Regions from separate parts of the Caulobacter sp. KR2-114 genome, predicted to be linked through region 2. Evidence: predicted binding sites of a transcription regulator. Region 2 holds the regulator's gene; the other holds the start of a gene.
What was found. Region 2 encodes LexA, which represses DNA repair genes until DNA is damaged. Its sites were predicted from a motif close to ATGTTCNCNANNTGTTCT; they were not measured.
Positions count from the first base shown of each region.

Region 1: the regulator LexA is predicted to act here: its motif matches at 2,862-2,879, upstream of ACO2Q3_RS23040 (YifB family Mg chelatase-like AAA ATPase).

Region 1 covers NZ_JBMSEC010000007.1:267,185-274,681, forward strand. The annotation lists gene ACO2Q3_RS23025 (hypothetical protein) at 1-205, opposite strand, end outside; gene ACO2Q3_RS23030 (NAD-dependent epimerase/dehydratase family protein) at 353-1,459, shown strand; gene gshB (glutathione synthase) at 1,855-2,802, shown strand; gene ACO2Q3_RS23040 (YifB family Mg chelatase-like AAA ATPase) at 2,941-4,530, shown strand; gene ACO2Q3_RS23045 (hypothetical protein) at 4,760-5,125, opposite strand; gene ACO2Q3_RS23050 (Lrp/AsnC family transcriptional regulator) at 5,464-5,886, opposite strand; gene ACO2Q3_RS23055 (dimethylarginine dimethylaminohydrolase family protein) at 6,028-6,936, shown strand; gene rocD (ornithine--oxo-acid transaminase) at 6,899-7,497, shown strand, end outside.
Region 2 covers NZ_JBMSEC010000002.1:421,071-428,567, reverse strand. The annotation lists gene gltA (citrate synthase) at 1-902, opposite strand, end outside; gene gltX (glutamate--tRNA ligase) at 960-2,378, opposite strand; gene ACO2Q3_RS08165 (ComEC/Rec2 family competence protein) at 2,533-4,584, shown strand; gene lexA (transcriptional repressor LexA) at 4,565-5,257, opposite strand; gene trpC (indole-3-glycerol phosphate synthase TrpC) at 5,459-6,247, opposite strand; gene trpD (anthranilate phosphoribosyltransferase) at 6,244-7,260, opposite strand; gene ACO2Q3_RS08145 (anthranilate synthase component II) at 7,274-7,497, opposite strand, start outside.

The DNA of each region.
Region 1 (7,497 bases), on a different contig from region 2:
TCAGGGGATTGCCGGGGACCCGCCAGTTGACCTGGCCATAGGCGCCGAGGGTCGGCACGGTCTTGGTGCGCGAGCGGCTGATGTTCGGGAACTGGCCGGTGTAGACGCCATAGGCGATGTCCGCCGTGTTGGTGGCCTTCTGCCTGCGGCGCCGGCGATCCCGACATGTCGACGGCTCAGATAACGGGAATCTGCGAACGCGCAACCAAACTGAGGCCGCGCCCTCAATAATGAGTATAGATTGCCGGAATCGGCGCTGTTGCGGGCGGCGTATCTGTCCGTGATCTGCTCAAAAAGCCGGCGCCTGATCGCCTGGCGGGCGCCGGCGGGCAGCGACCGGGAGGAGAAGACCATGGCGCGACTCACCCGCCGCGGCCTGCTGGCCGCCACCCTCGCGGCCCCCGCCCTCGCCCGGGCGGCCGCCGCGCCGCCCCGGCCGCTGAAGCTGCTGATCCTCGGCGGCACAGGGTTCATCGGCCCGCACCAGGTGCGCTATGCCCTGGACCGCGGCCACCAGGTGACGATCTTCAACCGCGGCCGCCAGAAGGAGGCCTGGCCCGGCCCGGTGGAGGAGCTGCTGGGCGACCGCAGCACCGGCGACCTGAAGGCGCTGGAAGGCCGGTCGTGGGACGCCTGCATCGATAACCCCACCACCCTGCCGTTCTGGGTGCGCGACGCCGGCAAGGCGCTGGCCGGCCACGTCGGCCAGTACCTGTTCGTCTCCACCGTCTCGGTCTACGCCGACAACCACGCCGCGGCCGACGAGACCGCGCCGCTGCTGGCCTACGCCGGCAAGGACCCGCTGGCCGAGACCTCCGCCGGCCCGCACCGCGAGCTCTACGGCCCATTGAAGGCGGCCAGCGAGGGCGAGGCCAGGCGCCAGTTCGGCGCGGCGGTGACCATCGTCCGCCCCGGCCTGATCGCCGGACCCGGCGACGAGACCGACCGCTTCACCTGGTGGCCGGTGCGCCTGGCGCGGGGCGGCGAGATCGCCGCGCCCGGCGACGGGACCGATCCGGTGCAGTTCATCGACGCCCGCGACCTGGCCGAATGGACCATCCGCCTGGCCGAGCAGCGCACCTTCGGCGTGTTCAACGCCACCGGCCCGGCGCACGAGCTGAGCATGCGGGCGATGCTGGCGGACATCGCCGCCGGCGTCGGCGTGACCCCCCAGCTGACCTGGGTCCCAACGGCGATCCTCGACGCCGAGCACGTCGAGGCCTGGAGCGACATGCCCGCCTGGGTTCCCGGAAGCGGCGAGGACGCCGGCTTCGCCCGCCGCCGCATCGACCGCGCCCTGGCGGCCGGCCTGACCTTCCGCCCCACGGCGACCACCGCCGCCGACACCCTGGCCTGGTTCCGGACCCTGCCGGCCGAACGCCAGGCGACCCTGCACGCCGGCCTGACCCCCGAACGCGAGGCCGCCCTGCTGGCCAGGGTCCACGCGGGGAAGGGCTGAAGCGCCCGCCCTGGAAACTGGTCACAAGCGCTGCCCGGTGCGGTGTCCTTCTCCCCTTGCGGGAGAAGGTGGCCCGCGTCAGCGGGTCGGATGAGGGGTGGACGAGTCTTTGAAGACCAGCGTGTCGGCCCCGGCGCGGCGACGGCCGGCATTGCCTCGGAGACCCCTCATCCGTCTTGCTACGCAAGACACCTTCTCCCGCAAGGGGAGAAGGCAGATCAGACCCCATCATCTTCGGGTGTGAGCCGGCTCGCGAGCATGGGCGGGACCCGCGCCTGGCGTGAGCGCGGGGCCCTCCGCCAGTTTTCCTCGCCCCGGCGCCAGCGGAAGGCGCTTCCGCCCCGGCCGCGCTGCCACTACATCACCGCCTGGGCCTTAGCTCAGCCGGGGAATGCATGCCGCTTCAGGTCGCCATCCAGATGGATCCCGTCGAAGGGATCAACATCGACACCGACACCACCTTCCTGCTGATGCTGGAGGCCCAGACCCGCGGCCACGGCCTGTGGGTCTATACCCCCGACCGCATCGGCCTGGAGGACGGCCGGGTGCTGGCGCGGGGCCGGCCGCTGAACCTGCGCGCGGTGAAGGGCGACCACCACGACCTCGGCCAGTACGAGGTGCGCGACCTGTCGGAGTTCGACGCCATCCTGATGCGCCAGGATCCGCCGTTCGACATGGCCTACATCACCGCCACCCACTTCCTGGAGCGCATCCACCCGGCGACCCTGGTGGTCAACAACCCCTTCGAGGTCAGGAACGCGCCGGAGAAGCTGTTCGTCACCGGCTTTCCCGGCCTGCAGCCACCGACCCTGATCACCTCCGACGCCGACATGCTGCACGACTTCCACGCCCGCCACGGCGACATGGTGCTCAAGCCGCTGTACGGCGGCGGCGGCTCGGGCGTGGTGCGGCTGAAGGCGGACGACCCCAACCTCGACGCCCTCCTGGAACTGCACGCCATGATCGGCCGCGAGCAGGTGATCGCCCAGAAGTTCGTGCCGGCGGTGTCGAAGGGCGACAAGCGCATCATCCTGGTGGACGGCGAGCCGGTCGGGGCCATCAACCGGGTGCCGGCCGAGGGCCAGGTGCGCTCGAACCTCGCCCGCGGCGGCCGCGCCGAGGCGGTGGAGCTGACCGCCCGCGACCGCGAGATCTGCGACACCATTGCGCCGGAGCTGAAGAGCCGCGGCCTGCTGTTCGTGGGCATCGACGTGATCGGCGACTACCTGACCGAGATCAACGTCACCTCCCCCACCGGCGCGCAGCAGCTGAAGCGGTTCGGCGGCGGCGACGCGGCGGCGGCGCTGTGGGACCGGGTGGAGGCGCTGCGCGGCGCCCTGTGAAGCTTAGCTTCTGGTTGAAGGCCCCCGTCTAAGTCACAGAGTTGATACAGTTACCCGCTAAGTTCTACCTTTGTTCTTGATCCACCCTCCTACTCGTGCTCAGATTGTGGATAACAACGGGCTGTGGGGGATAATTCCGTGGCGGCGCGGGTGGTTTCAGTGGCGTTCGAGGGCGTCGACGCCCGTCGGGTCGACGTGGAGGTGCAGACCACCCTCGGCCTGCCCAGCTTCATGGTGGTGGGCCTGGCCGACAAGGCGGTGGCGGAATCGCGCGAGCGGGTGCGCGCCGCCTTCGCCGGCCTGGGGCTGGCGCTGCCGGGCAAGCGCATCGTCGCCAACCTGGCGCCGGCCGACCTGCCCAAGGAAGGCAACCACTTCGACCTGCCGATCGCGCTCGCCCTGCTGATCCTGCTGGGGGTGCTGCCGGCCGACGCCCTGGACGGCTGGGCCGCGATCGGCGAGCTGAATCTCAACGGCGAGATCGCCCCTGTGGCTGGAGCCCTGCCGGCGGCGGTGGCGGCCGGTTCGATGGGCCTGGGCCTGATCTGCCCGGACGCCTGCGGGCCCGAGGCGGCCTGGGCCGGCGACACCCCGGTGCTGGCGCCCCGCTCGCTGATCGCCCTGATCAACCACTTCCGCGGCAGCCAGCTGATGAGCCCGCCGCAACCCGGCCCGATGCTCGACGGCGTCGCCGCGCCGGACCTGAAGGACGTCAAGGGCCAGGAGAACGCCAAGCGGGCGCTGGAGATCGCCGCCGCCGGCGGCCACAACCTGTTGTACGTCGGCCCGCCGGGCTCGGGAAAGTCGATGCTGGCCCAGCGCCTGCCGGGGCTGCTGCCGCCGCTGACGCCGGGCGAGCTGCTGGAAACCTCGATGGTGCACTCGATCGCCGGCCTGATCGCCAAGGGCGCCCTGACCCGGGCGCGGCCGTTCCGCGCCCCGCACCACTCGGCCACCATGGCCGCCCTGACCGGCGGCGGGACCCGGGTCAGGCCGGGCGAGGTCTCCCTGGCGCACAATGGCGTGCTGTTCCTGGACGAGCTGCCGGAGTTCTCGGCCCAGGCGCTGGATTCGCTGCGCCAGCCGCTGGAGACCGGCGAGGTCACGGTGGCCCGGGCCAACGCCCACGTGCGCTATCCGGCCCGGGTGCAGCTGGTGGCGGCGATGAACCCCTGCCGCTGCGGCCAGGGTGGGTCGGGGCGCGGCCACTGCGGCAAGGCCCCGCGCTGCCAGGTCTCCTACCAGGGCCGGGTGTCGGGGCCGCTGATGGACCGCATCGACCTGGCCGTGGACGTGCCGCCGGTAACCGCCTTCGACCTGACCCTGCCGCCGCCGGCCGAGGGCACGGCCGAGGTCGCCGCCCGGGTCGCCCGCGCCCGCCAGATCCAGGCCGACCGGGCCGACGCGGCGATCGCCGCCGGCGCCGACGGCGAGGCGGCGCCGCGCGGCGTCACGGCGCTGAACGCGCGGGCCGAGGGCCGCTGGCTGGAGCACATCGCCGGCCTCGACGAGCCGGCCCAGGCGCTGATGGCCCGCGCCGCCGAGATGGGCCGCCTGACCGCCCGCGGCTGGACCCGCACCATCCGCCTGGCCCGCACCATCGCCGACCTGGAAGCCGCCCCCACCGTGCGCCGCGTGCACGTCGCCGAAGCCCTGATCTATCGACGGATCGCCCCGGCCGCGGATGGCATGGCGGAGGGGGCGGGGACCATGCCGACGTGGGGGTAGAGGCGCGGATCGAGGTCTTGTGCCGATAGGGCGCAAGCCCCCTCCACCATCGCGCCGATGGCGCGATGGTCCCCCTCCCCCGCTACGCGTGGGAGGAGTGCGGGGTCACTACTTTTCTCCTTCCCCGTGAAACGGGGAAGGGGGATCGCCGGGCGCAGCCCGGGGGTGGAAGGGGCCACAGGTCAGCACCGGCCCGGATGAGCGCGACGGTCCCGCCAGGCCTGCGCCCTCAGCACTCCACCTCCAGCGTCTTCTGGTCCTCGATCACCGGGCGGATGGCGCGGTCGGGGCGGGGCTGGCCGGCGCAGACCGGGATCACCAGGTAGCGCTGGCCGAGGGTCATCTTCACCGGGGTGTTGGGCTTGACCGCGCTGAAGCTGTGGTCGCCGAGCATGGCCTGCATGCGCGCGCCGTCGTCGGCCGCCAGCGCCGTCCAGGCGTCGGCGGGGATGTAGTAGAAGGCGCTGGCGCTGCCCGAGCCCACCGCCACGTTGCGATAGCCGACGCCGTCCTGCAGCGTGTTCAGGGGATCGCTGGCGGCGCAGCCGCCGAGCGCCGCCAGCAGCGACAGTCCAGCCGTTAGTCGCCCGATCATTGGCCGCGCCATCCGCATCGCCGTCTCCGACCCGCGCCCTGCGGCGCCGATTGATCCACCGCCCCCAGCCGGAAAGAGGATGCGCCCGGCGGAGGCTTTGCGCCAGGGGTCGGCGACCCCGCCGTCTCCCCATCTCGTCACCCCGGCCGGAGCGCAGCGCAGAACCGGGGCCGGCCAAGCGGGCGCTCAGACGCCGGCGATTGGGCGAATGCCGGGCAGCGCCAGGCTCGACATCGTCCTGGAGGTTGAACCGCTGGCCCCGGATCGGCGCGCTTCGCGCTTGTCCGGGGTGACGAGAGGGGCTGGGACGCCGGGCGTGGTCGGCGACGTCCGCCCCTCTACAGCCGGCGCGTCGACAGCAGCAGGCTGGTCTCGGTGGCGGCGATGCCGTCGATCAGGCGGACGGCGTCGAGGGTGCGGCTGAAGTCGGGCAGGCTGTCGGTGTCGAGGTCGACCACCAGGTCCCAGCGGCCGTTGGTGGTGTGCACGGCGGCCACCTGCGGCAAGGCCGAGAGGGCGCGGATCACCGGGCCGGAGCGCTCGCCCTCGACGGCGACCATCATCACCGCGCGCACGCGATGGGCCTCGGCCTCGGGCCGCACGCGCACGGTGAAGCCGGCGATGTCGCCGCGCGCCAGCATGCGGTCGATACGCGCCTGCACCGTGCCGCGCGACACCTTCAGCCGCTTGGCGAGACCGGCGACCGGGGCGCGGGCGTCCTCGCGCAGCAGGCCGATCAGCTGGTGGTCCAGGTCGTCCATCTGCGCATATTGTCCGTTATCTCCAGCGAATTGTCCAGAAAGTCGGCGAAATTCGCCCACTCAGTCCGCTTTTCGCTGACGCCGCCGAGGGCCAGCCTAGGAGTCGCCGCACGTCGGCCGATCCCGCGACGGAGCCCCCGCATGACCGCCCAGTTCCTGATGACCGATCCGGCGCACTACGCCGTGAGCTACCGCATCAATCCGTGGATGAAGCCGGAGGCCTGGAGCGAGGCCGAGGGGCGCATCGCCCGCGCCGCTTCCGCCGCCCTGGCCGCCAACCTCGAGGCCCTGGGCGCCGAGGTCAGCTGGGCTCCCGCCGCGCCGGGCCTGCCGGACCTGGTGTTCCCGGCCAACGCCGCGGTGGTGCTGGACGGCAAGGCGGTGCTGGCCCGCTTCCGGATGCCTGAGCGCCAGGGCGAGGAGGCGCGCTTCGCCGAAGCGTTCGCGGCGCTGCAGGCGCGCGGCCTGGTCGAGCACATCGTCACCCTGCCGGAGGGCTGCTTCCACGAGGGGGCCGGCGACGCCATCTGGGACCGCACGCGCCGGCTGGTCTGGACCGGGCACGGGCCGCGCTCGTCGGCCGAGGCCGGCCGCCACATCGCCGAGGCGTTCGGCGTCGAGGTGGTCCCGCTGGCGCTGGCCACCGAGCGTTTCTACCACCTGGACACCTGCTTCTGCCCGCTGGCCGGGGGGCAGGTGCTGTACTACCCGCCCGCCTTCGGCCCCGCCGCGCTGGACGCGATCCGCGCCCGGGTCGCCCCCGACGACCTGATCGAGGCGGAAGACGCCGATGCGGCGGCCTTCTGCGTGAACGCCATCAGCCTCAACGCCGACATCGTCATGGCCCGCGCGCCCGCGCGGCTGAAGGCGCGGCTGGCCGAGCGCGGCTACCGGGTGCGCGAGGTCGACCTGGCCCCGTTCATCCTCTCCGGCGGCGCGGCCTTCTGCATGACCCTGCGCCTCGACCTGAAGAGCCAGTTCTGCGCCCACGCCCAACCCACGGAGACCGACCATGTCCGACACCCTGACCGCGCCGCGCTCGCGAGCTGACGCCCCGCGCTCCGCCGCCGCCCTGATCGACGCCGAGGCCCGCTACGGGGCGCGCAACTACAAGCCGCTGGACGTGGTGCTGACCCGCGGCGAGGGGGTCTACGTCTGGGACGTGGAGGGTCGGCGCTATCTCGACTGCCTGTCCGCCTATTCGGCGGTGAACCAGGGCCACTGCCACCCGAAGATCCGCGAAGCGATGATCGAACAGGCCTCGCGCCTGACCCTGACCTCGCGGGCGTTCCGCAACGACCAGCTGGCGCCGTTCTACGAGGAGCTGTGCGCCCTTACCGGCTCGCACCGCGCCCTGCCGATGAACTCCGGCGCCGAGGCGGTGGAGAGCGCCCTGAAGGTGGCCCGCAAGTGGGGCTATGAGGTCAAGGGCGTGCCGGACGGCCAGGCGGAGATCATCGTCTGCGCCGACAACTTCCACGGCCGCACCCTGGCGATCGTCGGCTTTTCCACCGATCCGCAGTCGTACGGCCACTTCGGCCCGTTCGGCCCCGGCTTCAAGGTCGTGCCGTTCGGCGACGCGGCGGCCCTGGCGGCGGCGATCACCCCCAA
Region 2 (7,497 bases):
AAGCCCATCAGCCGGTACTTGCGGTCCTTCACGCCCTGGACGTAGTCCGGGATGTTCTCGACGCTGCCGATCTCCTGCAGCATCATCAGGGCTTCTTCGTTGGCGCCGCCGTGGCTCGGGCCCCAGAGGCAGGCGATGCCGGCCGCGATGCAGGCGAACGGGTTGGCGCCCGACGAGCCGGCCAGGCGCACCGTCGAGGTGGAAGCATTCTGCTCGTGATCGGCGTGCAGGATGAAAATCCGGTCCATGGCGCGGGTCAGCACCGGGTTCGGCTTCCAGTCCTCGGCCGGCACGGAGAAGGCCATGCGCAGGAAATTCTCGGCGTAGCTGTGGTCGTTGCGCGGCGACACGAACGGCTGGCCGACGGAGTACTTGAACGCGCGCGCCGCGATGGTCGGCATCTTGGCGATCAGGCGATGCGCCGAGATCTCGCGCTGCTTGGGATCATCAACGTTGATGCTGTCGTGGTAGAAGGCCGACAGGGCGCCCACCGCGCCGGTCATGATCGCCATCGGGTGCGCATCGGAGCGGAAGCCGGTGAAGAACCGATCGAACTGCGCGTGCAGCATGGTGTGGTAGGTGATGGTCTTCTCGAAGTCGGCGAACTCGCTGGCGCTCGGCAGCTCGCCGTTCAGCAGCAGGTAGCAGACCTCGAGGAACGAGGAGTTCTCGGCCAGCTGCTCGATGGGATAGCCGCGGTGCAGCAGCACGCCGGCGTCGCCGTCGATGTAGGTGATCTTGCTCTCGCACGAGGCGGTGGAGGTGAAGCCGGGGTCGTAGGTGAAGACGTCGGCGTCGCCGTACAGCTTGCGCACATCGACGACGTCCGGGCCGGTGGTGCCCTTGATCACCTGCAGATCGTAGCTCTTTCCGCCGATCGACAACGAGGCGTAATCAGCCATGCCGTTCCCCTTCAAAATTCATGAGCGCAAACGCGTGTTCGAGGCCCTTATACCGCCTTACCGCACTTGCGAAAGGGCGTCTTGAATGCGGCCGAAACTCTCCTCCCGGCCCAGGGAGGCGAGGGCGCTGCCGAGGTCCGGCGCGGGGGCGCCGCCGGAGAGGACGCCACGTAAGGCTGGGCCGATCTTGCCCAGCCCGACACCTTCGGATTCCGCGAACAGTTTCAAGGACTCCTGCAGGCCCGCAGGGGTCCAGTCGTTGGCCGCGCGCAGGTGCTCCAGCAGACGCGCCAGGCGCGCCCGGGTCTCGTCGTTCAGGTGGCCCAGGGTCTTGTCGTCCAGCGACAGCGGCCGGGATTTCAGGGCGTAAATGGACAAATCCGCCAGCTCGATGAGGGTCTTTGCGCCCTCCTTGACCAGCGGGATCACGACCTGGAGCTTCGCGGTCGCATCGGCCGGCAGATCCAGGCCGCGGCCTTGCAGGATCGGCAGCACCAGGCCGGCCAGGCGGGCGTCGTCGGCGCGGCGGATGTGCCAGTTGTTGACGTGGTTCAGCTTGTCAAAGTCGAGGCGCGCGCCGGCCTTGACCACGTCGCGCACGTCGAACCAGGCGATCGCCTGATCGTCCGTGAACAGTTCGTCGTCGCCATGCCCCCAGCCCAGCTTGGCCAGGTAGTTGCGCACCGCCTCAGGCAGGTAGCCCATGTCGCGGAACTCGCCCACCGACTGGGCGCCGTGCCGCTTGGACAGCTTGCCGCCGTCCTTGCCCAGGATCAGCGGCAAGTGGGCGAAGGTCGGAACCGGCCAGCCCAGGGCGCGATAGAGCAGGGTCTGGCGTCCGGCATTGCTCAGGTGCTCCTCGCCGCGGATCACGTGGGTGACGCCCATGTCGTGATCATCGACGGTGACGCCGAGGTTGTAGATCACCGTTCCATCCGTCCGCAGCAGGACGAAGTCCTCGATGTCCTTGTTGGGAAAGCGGACCGTGTCGCGGACCAGGTCCTCCACCACGGTCTCGCCCTCGTCCGGGGTGCGGAAGCGGATCACATGCGGCTTGCCCTGTTCCATCGGGCCCGGCGTGCGGTCGCGCCAGGGCGAGCGCAGGGCGTGGCCCTCGGCGCGGGACTTCTCCTTGAGGATCTCCGCCTCGTCGACGGTCATGTAGCAGGCGTAGGCGTGGCCGGCCTCGATCAGCCGCTGCACGGCCGCCTTGTGCACCGCCGCGCGGGCGAACTGGAACACCGGCTCGCCGTCCCACTGCAGCCCCAGCCAGCTCAGGCTGTCGAAGATCACCTGCACCGAGGCCTCGGTGGAGCGCTCGCGGTCGGTGTCCTCGATGCGCAACAGGAACGTGCCGCCGGTGTGCTTTGCATACAGCCAGTTGAAAAGCGCCGACCTTGCGTTGCCAATATGCATGGAACCGGTGGGCGACGGGGCGATACGGGTGACGACAGGAGACTTGGGGGCGGAGGACATAGGTGATCCGATTGCGGGAGAACGGGCCGGGCCGGGCGCGTGGGCGCCCGGGTCGAGGGCGCGGCCTCTTAGCACGCGCCGCGCGCGGCTTCCTAGTACGGCCGCGCTGCGGGCCTGGCTGGCCGCCGAGGGCGCGGCGCAGCTCGACCGCTGGATGCTGGGGGCGCCGATCGCGTTCGGCGGCGGCGCGGCGGTGTATTTCGCCCTGCCAGACGAGCCGCCGCTGGGACCCTTGCTGGCGCTCGCCGGGGCGGCGACGCTGCTGGCGCTGGCGGCGCGCCGCTGGAGCCGAAGCCGCGCCCTGATCATCCTCGTCCTCTACGCCGCCCTGTTCGCCGGCGGGCTGGCGGCCGGCCGCATCCGCACCCTGCGGGTCGCCGCGCCGATCGCGCCGTTCTCGCAGAGCACCCTGGTCGAAGGCTGGGTCACCGACGTGCCGAGCGCCGCCTCCGGACGGGCGCGGCTGATGATCGCCCCGGTGCGCATCGGCCGCCTGCGCCGAGACCAGCTGCCCAACCGCCTGCGGGTGACCGTCCCCGGCGACCTCATGATCGGGCCGGGCAGGGCGGTGCGCCTGGCCGCCTTCATCAGCCCCCCGCCAGCCCCGGCCAGTCCCGGAGCCTACGATTTCGCCCGGGACGAATATTTCCAGGGCATCGGCGCGGTGGGGTTCTCCAAGGCCTCGCCCGAACTGATCAGCCTGCCGCCGCCGCCGCTCGCCCTGCGGATCGAGCTGGCGATCAACCAGGCCCGCTGGGCGTTGAGCCGCCGCATAGCCGGCGACATGGACGCAAAGTCCGCCGGGCTCGGGGTGGCGATGATCACCGGCTACCAGGCCTGGCTGTCCGACGACGATCAGACCAGCCTGCGCAACTCGGGCCTGGCGCACATCATCTCGATCAGCGGCGTGCACATGGCCATCGTCGGCGGCTTCGTGTTCCTGGCGGTCCGGCTGCTGGTGGCGCTGTGGCCCTGGCTGGCGCTGCGGGTTCCGGGCAAGAAGGTGGCCGCGGCCGTCGGCCTGGCGGCGATCCTGCTGTACCTGCTGGTGTCCGGCGCGCCGCCGCCGGCGCAGCGCTCGGCGATCACCGCCAGCCTGGTGTTCGGCGCCATCCTGGTCGACCGGCGGGCGATCAGCCTGCACGTCCTGGCCATCGCCGCCCTGACCATCCTGCTGCTGCAGCCGGAGGCCATCGTCCAGCCCGGCTTCCAGATGTCGTTCGCCGCCACCACCGCGCTGGTGGCCCTGGCCGAGGTCTGGCCGCGACGGCCGCATCCGATCAGCGTCCCCTGGCCGATCCGCGTTGTGCAGCAGGGGTTCGGCTGGCTGGCGATCAGCCTGGCCGCCAGCTTCGTGGCCGGCCTCGCCACCGAGCCGTTCGGGGTGCAGGACTTCAATCGCACCGCCGTCTATGGCCTGGGCGCCAACCTGGTCACCGAGCCGCTGGAGACCTTCGTCATCATGCCGGCCCTGGCGCTGGGCGCGCTGGCGGAGACCTTCCACCTCGGCGCGCCGCTGCTGGCGCTCGCCGGCTGGGGCATCGACCTGCTCTATCGGGTGTCGGGCTGGTTCTCCGGCCTGCCCTGGTCGGTGTGGACCGTGCCCAGCAAGCCGGACTTCACCCTGCCGGTCGCGTTTCTCGGCATCCTGATGCTGTGCCTCTGGAAGGGCCGCCTGCGCTGGATCGGCCTGCCGTGCGCCCTGATGGTGAGCCTGTGGCCCCGGCCCCCGGCGCCGGAAGTCTGGGTGGCGTCGGATGCGGCGGCCGCGGCCGTGCAGGACGGCCATACCGCCTGGCTGCTGCGGCCCAAGGTCAGGCTGTTCGCCGCCGACATGTGGTCGCGGCGGCAGGCCTTCATGCTGGAGGACGACGATCCGGCCCGCACCCGGCCGTTCGACTGCGACCGGCGGATCTGCGGCGCCGTCACCGCCAGCGGTGGCCGCGTGGTGCTGTGGTGGATCCACCGCACGCCGGCCGGAGCCGAGCTGGACGACCTCTGCCGCAACGCCGACCTGATCCTGATCCGCGCCACGAAGGTCGCCGCCACCCCGGCCTGCGCGGGCAAGCCGATGCTCACCGGCGAGGACTTCGCCCGCGGCGGCTCAGCCGAGCTCTATCGGGCGTCGCGGGGCTGGAACGTGGTCTGGGCCCAGGACGTGCGCGGACGCCGTCCCTGGTCGCAGGCTAGTGATAGCGGCGAATGAGCCCCACCAGCTTGCCCTGCACGGCCACCTGGTCGGGGCCGAAGATGCGGGTCTCGTAGGCCGGGTTGGCGGCCTCCAGGGCGATCGAGGCGCCCTTCTTGCGCAGGCGCTTCAGCGTGGCTTCCTCGCCCATCACTAGGGCGACGACGATCTCGCCGGAGTTGGCGGTGCTGGTCTTGCGGATCACCACATAGTCGCCGTCGAGGATGCCGGCCTGGATCATCGAGTCGCCCTGCACCTCCAGCACATAGTGCTCGCCGGCGCCCAGGATGCTCTCGGGGACCTGCAGGCGGTCGCGCTCGTGCTGGATGGCCTCGATCGGCGTGCCGGCGGCGATACGGCCGAGGACCGGCAGGTCGCGCACGTCGTTGGCCGCGACCGGCGCGGCGGGGCCGGCGTTCTCGATCAGCTGCGGACGGAAGGCGGACCGGCCCTTGGGCGGCGCCGCGGCGGTAGCCTGTTCCGGCAGCTTGGTGACCTCCAGCGCCCGCGCCCGGTGCGGCAGGCGGCGCAGGAAGCCGCGTTCCTCCAGCGCCGTGATCAGGCGGTGAATTCCCGACTTGGAGGCCAGATCCAGCGCCTCCTTCATCTCGTCGAACGACGGCGAGACTCCGGTCTCCTTGATCCGCTCATGGATATACATGAGCAGTTCGTGTTGTTTGCGCGTGAGCATCGCCGCCTCGCCTTCACCCGCCGGAGCGCCGGTCAGGAACAAACCAAAAACATTTGGATGTTCTCTAGGCGTTCTTTCTTAATGTCAAGTGAACGGCAAAGCAACGTGATTTCAAGGGGATAGGGAGGCGATGAACGCCCCGCGACGGTGAATCCGGCCGTCCAGCCGGAAGCAGGTCTCCACAGGCGCCCGAGTCGCGGCTCAGCCCAGCAGGGCGCGGGTGGCGGCCGCGACGTCGGCCTGGCGCATCAGGCTCTCGCCGACCAGCATCGCCACCGCCCCGGCGGCTTCCAGCCGGGCGGCGTCGGCGGGGGTGAAGATGCCGCTCTCGGTGACCAGCAGGGCTCCGGCAGGAACCCGGCCCGCAAGGCGCTCGGTGATCGCCAGGTCGGTGACGAAGGTGCGCAGGTCGCGGTTGTTGACGCCGATCATGCCGCCGCCCAGCGCCACGGCGCGGTCGAGTTCGGCCTCGTCATGGGTCTCGATCAGCACGTCCATGCCGAACCGCGCCGCCTCGGCGATCAGGTCGGCGGCGAGGCTGTCGTCCACCATGGCCAGGATCACCAGGATGGCGTCGGCGCCCAGGGCGCGGGATTCGGCCACCTGCCAGGGATCGACCAGGAACTCCTTGCGCAGGGCGGGCAGGGCGACGGCCTGCCGGGCCGCCGTCAGGTAGGCGTCGGCCCCCTGGAAGCTGGGGGTGTCGGTGAGCACGGACAGGCAGGCCGCGCCGCCGGCCTCATAGGCCCTCGCGTGGGCGGTGGGGTCGAAGTCCGGCCGGATCAGCCCCTTGGACGGCGAAGCCTTCTTGATCTCGGCGATCAGCGCCAGACGGCCTGGCGCGTGCGCCCGCTCCAGGGCAGCGCGGAAACCGCGGGGCGGCGAGGCGAGGGCGGCGCGCGCGTCGACCTGCCCTTGAGTCTCCGTCGCGCGCCGCTCGGCGACCTCCTCGCGCTTGTAGGCCGCGATCCTGGCGAGGATGTCGCTCATGCTCGCGTGATCTCCACGAGGGTGTCCAGCGCCCGCAGGGCCGCGCCGGAATCGATGGCGTGGGCGGCCATGTCGACGCCTTCGCGCAGGGTCTCGGCCCGGTCCGCCACCAGGAAGGCCGCCGCCGCGTTGAGCAGGACGATATCGCGATAGGCGCCCATGGCGCCGGCCAGCAGCGCCCGCAGGGCCTCGGCGTTCGCCGCGGCGTCGCCGCCGGTCAGGTCCGAAAGCGCGGCGCGGGGCAGGCCCACGGCCTCGGGGGTGACATTGAACAGGCGGACGCCGGCGCCGGTGCGCCACTCGGCGACCTGGGTGACCCCGGTCGTGCTCATCTCGTCGAGGCCCTCGCCATGCACGACCCAGGCGCGCTCGGCGCCCAGGGCCCCCAGCACCCTGGCCAGGGGTTCGACCCAGCGCGGGTCGTAGACGCCCAGCAACTGGCGCTGCGCCCCCGCCGGATTGGACAGCGGCCCCAGCAGGTTGAACACGGTGCGGAACCCCAGCTCCTGGCGCACCGGCATCACGTGCCGCAGCGCCCCGTGGTGGGCGACCGCGAACAGGAAGCAGATCCCCGCGCGCTCCAGCGCCTCGCGCTGCCGGTCGGGGCCCGCCGCGATGTTCACGCCGAGGGCGCCCAGCACGTCCGACGACCCGGAACGCGACGACACCGCGCGCGTGCCGTGCTTGGCGACCTTCAGCCCGCCCCCCGCGGCCACGAAGCCGACGGCGGTGGAGATGTTCAGGGTGTGCAGCCCGTCACCGCCGGTGCCGCAGACGTCGATCACCTGGAAGGGGTGCTCCAGCACCGTGGCGGCCCGCCGCATGGCCCGCGCGCAGGCCGTGATCTCGCCGACGGTCTCGCCGCGCATGCGCATGGCGGTGACCGCCGCGGCGATCTGCGCCGGGCTCGGCTCGCCGCGCAGACAGGCGGCGAAGAAGGCCTCGGCGTCGGGCTCGTCCATGGTGGCGCCGTCGGCGAGTCTGGCCAGCAGCGGCTTGAAGGCGTCAGACATGATCTCGCCGCGCTCAGGCCTCGACGAGGCGCTGCACGCTCGCCAGATCCATGAAGTTCAGCAGCAGCTGATGGCCGCCCTCGGTGGCGATGCTCTCGGGGTGGAACTGCACCCCATGCAGCGGTCGGGTCTTGTGCTGGAAGCCCATGATCTCGCCGTCGTCGGTCCAGGCGGTGATCTCCAGCACGTCGGGCAGGGTTTCGCGCCGCACCGAAAGGCTGTGGTAGCGGGTGGCGG